3 regions of the Pediococcus parvulus genome follow, and region 3 is predicted to be linked to each of the others. Evidence: predicted binding sites of a transcription regulator. Region 3 holds the regulator's gene; each other region holds the start of a gene.
The links. The regulator HrcA, encoded in region 3, represses chaperone genes, less so after heat shock. The targets are predictions, from matches to a motif close to TTAGCACTCNNNNNNNNNGAGTGCTAA.

Region 1 (3,289 bases), 670 kb from region 3:
TCAAGAAGACAATCCGGTTCTTGTTGCCAACCAGTTTTGCAGAAGGTTTGATCGTTTTGATTTCGATTCTTTTACAGCAGGAAATGCCGTTAGTGCCAACCCAGTTACTGTGGATTAACATGGTATCCGCCATTACGATCCAGTTTGCCTTTTTGTTTGAACCGGCCGAAGAGGGACTTATGAAACGCATGCCACGAAAGAGTAACCAAGCCTTCTTAAATCGAAAAGATGTGTGGCAGATTGTCTATGTTTCCTTTTTAATTGCTGGTTTGGGAATCAGTGCTTTCAAGTGGTTGACATTGCAAGATATTAGTACTGTGGTTGCAAGTACAGTGACGTTAAATGTGATTGTTGTCGGTAAGATTTTTTATCTGTTTAATATTCGAACACCCAAACCTGCGTTGTCAAAAGATATTTTCCGAAATCCGATGGCGTTTGCCATTATTGCGGTTCTCCTGATTCTGCAGGCCGGAATCACATACTTGCCATTTATGCAGGTGATTTTTAGTACTGCTAATTTAGACTGGCACTTATGGTTGATTCCAGTGTTTGCCGGAATTGTTGTCTTGATTGTAACCGAGCTAGATAAGCTGTGGGGAATTCGGCGGCAAAAACGCATGATTGCGACGTGGAATCAAAAATAAAGCGCTTTTTCTTAACGATTCAAAAAAGTAGTGCTAGGATGAGGTCGTAAAAATATAAATAAGGAGATCTCAGAAATGGCAAAAGATGATGGAATTAAAGTAGAAACAGATGAAGAACAGATTGCAAAGATTGACTTCGATAAAGAAGACGTCAAACAAGCAGCTGACATGATTGCAGAGAAGGGCTTCGTTACCAAAAATGATTTTCCTGATATGCATGACCGTTTATGGAGCCAAGGATTCTACGAAAAAATTGAAGACGAATTTCATCATCGTGATAATGAAGATCCTTACATTTTCTGTGAACGATTTGACTTCATTGGTGGTGCGATTGAATCAATTATCTTTGATATGGATCAAGTCAAGACTCGTGAGAAGGCATTACACATTTTAGGTGAGGCGCTAGATTTGAAAGTTCAAGACAAACCTAACGAAACGCATAAAATGGTTACTTACTAAAACTAAAAGTTCAAACAGCTATTTTCCAATTAATGGAGATAGTTGTTTTTTTGATGATAGCAAAGATTTGACGCTAATTATTCTAGGCTTAGATTGAAAATGCTGAAATCAAAATGGCTCAACCACGGGATTCTAGCTAATTGTTTTAGCACTCTTAAATGTGTAGTGCTAAATTCTTGCATTCGATTTTAGATGGTCTTACTATATAGTTGTACCGAGGAAATTAGGTACGAAAATTTATATAAAAAAGGAGTCTTGAATTATGGCTAACGAGTTGAGAAACAGAGATTTTGATGATTTTGCACCACTTGATTTTTTCGATAATTTTGGGAAGAATTTCTTCAAATCAATGACTGAAGGTAGCTCAATGAAGACGGACATCCGTGAAAATGAAAAGGATTATCAAGTTTCAGCAGAACTGCCCGGTTTCAAGAAAGAAAATATTGATTTGAATTATGATAATGATACATTGACGGTTACGGGCAAACATAATGTTGATAAGGAACAAAAGGACGAAAAAGGTAATTTAATTCGTCAAGAACGTAGTTACAGCAATGTGTCTCGTCAATTCTATCTTCCAAATATTGATCGTGATAAGATTAGTGCTTCCTATGACGGTGGTGTTTTGAAGGTTACATTGCCAAAGAGTGAAGAAAAGCTTCAAAGTGGCAAACAAATTCCAATCAACTAAAGTTTAATTAAATTTGATGAAAGAGACCATCACAGTTGTTGTGATGGTCTCTTTTTTAATCTCAAGTTGAAGAAACATATAGATATTGTAACCGATGCCAAATTGATTTAGTTTTAGTTTGAAAGGTGGTAAGCTGGTAGCTGGATAGTATAAATTTAATTTTAGGAGTGATACTTTTGAAACAAATTACAATTGGTGGCAAAAAAGTTTCTAACGTTGCGTTAGGAATTATGCGTATGGATGCGTTGGATACGGATGCTGCAACAAAAGTAATTGAAACAGCTGTTGATAACGGTGTGAACTTTATTGATACTGCTGATATTTATGGTGGTGGCAAATCAGATCTCGTTTTTAGGGATGCTTTAGACAAGTCATCTGTAAGTCGTGATAATTTATGGATTCAATCTAAGGTCGGAATTCGTAATGGTAACGATGATGGTTCTGGTAAGCCTTATGGAAATCGTTATGATTTTTCAAAACAACATATTATTGATGCTGTTAATCATGAATTACAAAGCTTGAATTTAGATTATTTGGATTCAGTTTTACTTCATCGTCCAGATCCATTGATGGAACCGGACAAGATTGCGGAAGCGTTTGATGAATTACAAACGGCGGGGAAGGTTCGTCATTTTGGTGTTTCAAACTTTAACCCAATGCAATTTGAATTGTTACAACGTTCAGTTTCACAGAAATTGATGTTTAACCAACTTCAATTCGGAATTATGCATAGTAATATGATTGATTTCGGAATGCATACAAATATGCAGGATGATTGTGGTGTGGATCATGATGGACAATTTTTAGAGTATTCACGGATTCATGATATTGTGATTCAAGCGTGGTCACCGTATCAATGGGGAAACTTTAACGGACCGTTTATTGATAATCCGAAGTTTCCAGAGTTGAATAAAAAAATGCAGGAATTGGCAGACCAGTATGGGGTGACAAAGAATGCGATTGCAACGGCATGGATTCTCCGTCATCCGGCGAAGTTCCAAGTGTTGGTGGGATCAATGAATCCACAGCATATTAAGGAATCGTTGGCTGGTAGTGATGTGGAAATGACCGGGCAAGAATGGTATGACATTTATTACGCGGCTGGAAATGATATGCCATAAAAATAGTGGGCGAAGAGTAGCGATAAGTCCCCATAAATAAGAGCGTGCCGTAAGTGGGAGAATTCCCGCAGTAGGCATGCTTTTATTTATGGGCACTTGCTACTCTGAGCCGTCCTAGAGCTCAGCGGAAATAAAAAAATATCCGTCTAAACCAAAAATGATTTAAACGGATATTTTAGAATCTAAACTATTCTGTAGCGTATTGCCGTGTTGCAACTAATTGATGATGTGAATCATAAAATTTAATCTTTACAGGGGCACCGTTTTTTGCGAGTTCCCATGAGCCTTCTGCATTAAGTGTTTTACCTGACTTGACTTCGTTGACTGAAGAATTTTCAAGTGAGTCATCCTTAGTTGTACTGGTTGAAAATGGT
Region 2 (3,289 bases), 430 kb from region 3:
GAAGCAACTGCTAAACGGTTGCCACTTTATTATCGATATTTAAATAATTTATTGTATGCAAACAAGTTGCGAGTTTCTTCTGCTGAGTTAGCCGAATCAATTCAAGTCGATGCGGCCACAATTCGCCGCGATTTCTCCTATTTCGGGCCATTAGGGAAGCGCGGATATGGGTATGACGTTCACAAATTAATTGATTTCTTTAAAAAGATATTGGATCAAGACACGCTTACAAACGTTGCCCTCATTGGGGTTGGTAATTTAGGCCATGCCTTGTTAAATTTTAATTTTCATAAAAATAGCAATGTCAGGATCAGTGCGGCGTTTGACGTTAATCCTAAATTGATTGGCTCCGTGCAAAGTAATGTGCCTGTTTATGACATGAGACAATTACAAGAACAGCTGAAGGATCAACGGATTGAAATCGCCATTATTACGGTTCCAGCCACAATTGCCCAAAAAGTAGTGGACGAGTTAGTCCAGGGTGGCATTAAAGGAATCATGAATTTCACCACTGTGCGGATTTCTGTGCCAGAAGGCGTTCGTATTCAAAATATTGATCTTACCAATGAATTACAAACTTTAATTTATGCCATTAATCATGGTTAAATGATCAAAGCCCTAGAAAAGGGAGGACAACTAAAGAGTTCATTAGAATGTGAGCAATCATCGAGGTTTGAATTTTGCCGGTATGATGGTACAGCCAACAAAACCATAGTCCAATAGTGGCATAGAGCACAATATGACCGTCCGAATGAGCGATTGCAAATAAGCCACTAGAAATCAAGGCAGTTAGTATCTGTGAGACTTTAGGGCCTAAAAAGCCAAAGAGATTTGAGAGATTTCCAAAAAGAGTTTTTCGAAAAACAATTTCTTCCATAATGGGAGCGCCAATAATAATGGGCAAGACAAATAAGGGATAATTTTTGATGATTTTTAAAATGGCACTCGTATTTTGAGAAGCTGCACTTCCACCAGTTTGAACGGTTACTTTGAGGATAAGGCTCTGTAAAAATATGACAATAATAAAACCGAGAATGCCCCACAGAATAATCTGCCAGGTATGACTCGATTTTTTTTCGGGAAGGTTTTGGGGCATATTATGAAATGCCAAAAAGCCTAAAATTAGTGCACCAGCTAAATAATCGATAATTTGGACGCTAAAGATCATGCTGTGTGTGAATTTAAAAAAGCTATTTAGGAAGCTTGGCAAAAGATACACAATTAAATACGTAATTAAGATATAGATAGATTTCTTTTCAAGTTTCAACTGACGACACCTCACAAATATTACTATAGTATAGCATGTTTAAAGGCTTTTGAATTCTTTCGTCAAAAAAGGTCAGTAAAATGCTTGCATTCTAGTTTGAGAATGATATAGTAAATATTGTTGTTAGCACTTAGCAGTTAAGAGTGCTAAATTTATAAAATAAATAACTGGAGGGATTCATTTTGTTAAAACCATTAGGAGATCGCGTGATATTAGAAGCACAGGAAGAAGAAGAACAAACTGTTGGTGGCATCGTCCTTGCAAGCAATGCTAAGGAAAAGTCACAAAGCGGCAAGGTTGTTGCTGTGGGTGATGGACGCGTATTAGATAACGGTGAAAAGGTTGCACCTTCTGTTAAAACCGGTGACACAGTTATATTTGATAAATATGCCGGTACTGAAGTCTCATATGAAGATAAAAAGTACTTGGTACTTCATGAAAAAGATATTGTGGCAATTATTGACTAACTAAAATTAGAATTCTTGAGGTGAAATATTTATGGCAAAAGAAATAAAATTTTCTGAAGATGCACGGACAAAGATGTTAAAGGGTGTCGACAAATTAGCTGACACTGTTAAATCAACAATTGGACCAAAAGGACGCAACGTTGTTTTGGAGCAATCGTATGGTTCACCAACAATTACAAATGATGGTGTGACGATTGCTAAGGCGATTGACCTTGAAGATCATTTTGAAAACATGGGTGCTAAGTTAGTATCGGAGGTTGCTTCAAAAACTAACGATATTGCTGGTGATGGTACCACAACAGCTACTGTTTTGACCCAGGCAATTGTGAATGAAGGTATGAAGAACGTGACTGCTGGTGCCAACCCAGTTGGTATCCGTCGCGGAATTGAACGTGCAACAAAGGCTGCCGTTGAAGGCCTTCACAAGATGTCACATGATGTTAAAACTAAGGACGATATTGCCCAGGTTGCTTCAATTTCAGCTGCTAACGAAGAAGTTGGTAAGTTAATTGCTGACGCTATGGAAAAGGTTGGAAACGATGGTGTCATCACTGTTGAAGAATCACGTGGGGTTGATACAACCCTTGATGTGGTTGAGGGAATGCAATTCGATCGTGGATACATGTCTCAATACATGGTAACTGACAACGATAAAATGGAAGCTGATTTAGACAATCCTTACATTTTAATTACGGATAAGAAGATTAGCAATATTCAAGATATCTTACCATTGTTACAATCTGTTGTTGAACAAAGTCGTTCACTTTTAATCATTGCTGATGATATTACAGGTGAAGCTTTACCAACATTGGTATTGAATAAGATGCGTGGAACCTTTAATGTTGTTGCTGTTAAGGCACCAGGTTTTGGCGATCGTCGTAAGGCTCAACTTGAAGATATCGCAACCTTGACTGGTGGTACTGTAATCACTGATGATCTAGGTTTGAACTTAAAAGATGCAACCATTGATCAATTAGGCCAAGCAAACAAGGTTACTGTCACAAAAGACGACACAACAATCGTTGAAGGTGCTGGTGACAAGGATCAGATTGCAGAACGAGTTGCGACAATCAAACAACAAATTTCAGAAACTACATCTGATTTTGATAAGGAGAAGTTACAAGAACGCTTAGCTAAATTAGCAGGCGGTGTGGCTGTTGTCCGTGTCGGTGCAGCTACTGAAACTGAACTTAAAGAAAAGAACTATCGAATTGAAGATGCTTTGAATGCTACTCGAGCAGCTGTTGAAGAAGGTTTTGTTCCTGGTGGTGGTACAGCATTAGTTAATGCTATTTCATCTCTTGATGGCCTTAAAGCTGATGGTGACGAGTTAACAGGTATCAACATTGTTAAACGTGCTTTGGAAGAACCAGTTCGTCAAATCGCTGAGAATGCTGGTGCAGAAGGCTCTGTCGTTGTTGAAAACTTGAAGAAGCAGAAGCCAGGTATTGGTTATAATGCAGCTACTGGTAACTGGGATGACATGGTTAAAGCCGGAATCGTTGACCCAACTAAGGTTACTCGTTCTGCTTTACAAAATGCAGCCAGTGTTTCA
Region 3 (3,289 bases):
GTCTCCTTCGAGGACTGCAACCGCGGAATTTGTTGTTCCTAAATCAATACCAATAATTTTATTGCTTGCCATTTTATTATCCCTCTTTTTAATTTATTGTGACACAACAACCATTGCAGGCCGTAAAACACGATCTTTTAGCATGTATCCCTTTTGCAGGACACTCACTACTTGATCAGCTTTGCCGCCTTCTTCAACAGCCACCGTTTGAACGGCTTGATGAATGTGTGGATCAAATGGTTGACCAACTGCTTCAATCTCAGTTACATGATTGTCTTTTAAGGCCTTATTCATGTGATCAAAAACCATCTGAATACCCTTTTTCAGTTGCTTTCCATTTTCGTCAGACACCTCAATCGCCAAAGCACGCTCAAGATTATCAATCACTGGTAAAATGTCTTTGGCTAAGTGTTGACCGTCATACTTAACCAAGTTTGCCTGCTCTTTTTCATTTCGTTTTTGAATATTGGCCGTTTCAGCCTTAGCACGAATGTATTGATCAGTTATAGCATCAACTTTACCATTCAATTCGGTAATTTGTTTTTTTAACTCTTCAATCTGGGTAGCCGTTTTTGATTGTTTCTTGGACTTTTTTTCGCCCTTTACTTTTTTATCAGGTTTAACTTTAGTTTTTTTTGTTTCTTTTGTTTGTTTTTCGACCGTTTCATCGATCTTTTCAGTCTTCTTGTCTTCTGCCACTACGTTCACACCTCTCAACTATCATCAATATCGTGGTAATAATCTATCAATCTTCTTGCTAGCTCTGTTCGGAACGCACCAACCAACCCAATCATTTTGGAATATGGCATACTCGTTGGTCCCAAAACTGCAATAACACCTTTACCATGTTGATCAACATCGTAAGTTGCTGTAATCAAACTATAATTTTTTAACAGATTATTAGTAATTTCATTACCGATTTGAACCTTAATATTTTGATCTGGCGAACCCAAAACGCTGGCAAGATCCGTCGAATGGTTCATCAAACGATATAAAGATCGAATTGCACCCAAATCATGCTGCTTGGAAAAATCCAGTAAATTTAGCTGCCCACCAACAAAGAATCGTTCAGTTGCTGATTTTTTCAAAACATCTTCGAAAACATCCAAGAAACCCTCTGGCGTTTCAATGTACTTTCCGATTTGATTCGGAATATCCGTTGCTAATCTTTTGAAAACTTCTGACAACGTTAAACCAACTAATTCATCATTAATGATCCGAATAACTGCTTCTAAAGCTTCAGGATCAACGTTTGAAGGCACCTTAAAAGTTCTATTCTGAACGTCACCATTGTCAGTTACCAAAATAGCCATAACACGATGATTTCCTAATGGAACCAATCTGAACCCTTCAAGCTTTGCATCTTTCAATTCAGGCTTTACTGTAAAGGCAGTGTAGCTAGTTAACTTAGAAAGCATATCCGCCGATTCGGCAACGATATCATCAATTTCTTGAAACTGATGATTAAACGAAGAACGTATCTGTCGCAAATCACTCGATTGAACTTTATCAGGTTTCAACAAATGGTCAACATAATAGCGATAGCCTTGGATCGAAGGAATTCGACCGGACGAAGAGTGAGTTTTCTTAAGCAACCCAATTTCTTCCAGCGTCGCCATCTCATTACGAATTGTTGCCGAACTCACATGCATCGGTAATTGGCTAACTAAAGCTTTTGAACCTACTGGCTGACCATCACTCGTATAGATCTGAACGATTGCTTGTAAAATCAATAACTCCCTATCTGTCAGCAAAACCATCACCTCTTTTAGCACTTAGCACATTGGAGTGCTAAGACACTATTAAAGATAACAAATGTTCTTTCAAATGTCAACATTAGTCAAACATTTTTTGATATTTGTACTATTCTTTTTTTAAAAGCCTAGCTTTTTGCTTGTATTAAGAGATTTCGTCCAAGGTGCTACAGCATTTTTTGATACTTTACGTTCTGATTTAAATCAGATTTCAATGGCAAGGTATTAACTGAAAAATGCATCTACATTAATTTGATTTTCCATTATTTAAATTCGCAAAATATTGCCGGATGTTTTTTTCATCGGCCTTTAATTGTTCAATTAATTTGTCAGCATTCGCAAACTTTATTTCACCACGCACATAGTGATACCATTCTACGGAAACTACTTCACCATATATTTCCTGATCAAAATCAAAAATATTGATTTCTAACGTGATCGGACGATTTTCTCCAAACGTGACATTACGGCCAACAGAAGCCATCGCTGGCCACCATTTTGTGCCAATTTTGATTCGAACAGCATAAATTCCAATCCCCGGAATTCGTACCCATGGATCTGACAATACATTTGCCGTAGGAAATCCAAGTGTTCGTCCCCGAGCTTCACCATGAACTACTAATCCATTAGTTTGGTAAACATATCCTAAGAACTTGTTGGCATGATCCACATCACTTTTCTTTAAATCATCACGAATTTTGGTTGAACTAACTTTTTGACCGTCTAATAAAAATTCGTTTACTGTCACGATATCAAAACGATCTTTGGCATAACTTGGTAAATGAGTCATATCCGCAATTTCACGTGGCCCGTAAGTATAGTCAAAACCTGCAACGATTGCTTTTGCATGCAGATTAACCATATATTGATCCACAAATTCTTGAGGAGTTAAATGCGCAAAAGTGGATGTGAAACTGACCACATATAAAAAATCAACACCCAAACTAGTCATTAACTCAGCTTTTCGTTTAACTGAGGTCAAATAATGTAAACCATTTAGACCTGGTTTCGGAAAAACAACAGACGGGTGGTGGTCAAAAGTCATTGCTGCAAGCGGTAATTTTCTTTGATCGGCTTCCTTGCGAGCACACTTGATAACTGCCTGATGGCCAAGATGAACGCCACCAAAAAATCCCATTGCCAAAACAACATCTCCATGAGGAATTTCTTGAGTCTCATATGGATGATGTAAATAAATAATTCTCATAAAATCCTCCCAATAATTCTAAATATCACGTTCTCAAAACTCTCTTAGTTAGTTGGTTAATAACATGGTCATCGGCCGATAAGCTACCCGTTTTTCATCATATTGGTATAGTGCTTGGACCCGATCGTGAAAAGTCAATGCCAATACAGGGGCTGCATTTTTCGGCTGATCAAAATTACTTCTCTGTAAAATAGCACCGTTTTGAACTCTCCGCCAAAGATCGGCATTCAGTTCAAAATGCGGATAATTTTTTAACGCATGATCAAGGGGCCGAATCAAAGTATCGATCGTATTAGTTTCAACAGCCGACTCCAACTGAGCAAAAGTC

Region 1: the regulator HrcA is predicted to act here: its motif matches at 1,249-1,275, upstream of AB3217_RS08935 (Hsp20/alpha crystallin family protein).
Region 2: the regulator HrcA is predicted to act here: its motif matches at 1,391-1,417, upstream of groES (co-chaperone GroES).

The regions. Positions count from the first base shown of each region.
Region 1 is NZ_OZ061292.1:1,768,363-1,771,651, reverse strand. Features, by position in the region: gene AB3217_RS08945 (HAD-IC family P-type ATPase) at 1-644, shown strand, start outside; gene AB3217_RS08940 (hypothetical protein) at 720-1,103, shown strand; gene AB3217_RS08935 (Hsp20/alpha crystallin family protein) at 1,366-1,794, shown strand; gene AB3217_RS08930 (aldo/keto reductase family oxidoreductase) at 1,971-2,915, shown strand; gene AB3217_RS08925 (DUF5067 domain-containing protein) at 3,103-3,289, opposite strand, start outside.
Region 2 is NZ_OZ061292.1:663,882-667,170, forward strand. Features, by position in the region: gene AB3217_RS03160 (redox-sensing transcriptional repressor Rex) at 1-606, shown strand, start outside; gene AB3217_RS03165 (lysostaphin resistance A-like protein) at 611-1,219, opposite strand; gene groES (co-chaperone GroES) at 1,450-1,734, shown strand; gene groL (chaperonin GroEL) at 1,766-3,289, shown strand, end outside.
Region 3 is NZ_OZ061292.1:1,096,944-1,100,232, reverse strand. Features, by position in the region: gene dnaK (molecular chaperone DnaK) at 1-72, opposite strand, end outside; gene grpE (nucleotide exchange factor GrpE) at 94-699, opposite strand; gene hrcA (heat-inducible transcriptional repressor HrcA) at 714-1,754, opposite strand; gene ribF (riboflavin biosynthesis protein RibF) at 2,002-2,961, opposite strand; gene truB (tRNA pseudouridine(55) synthase TruB) at 3,010-3,289, opposite strand, start outside.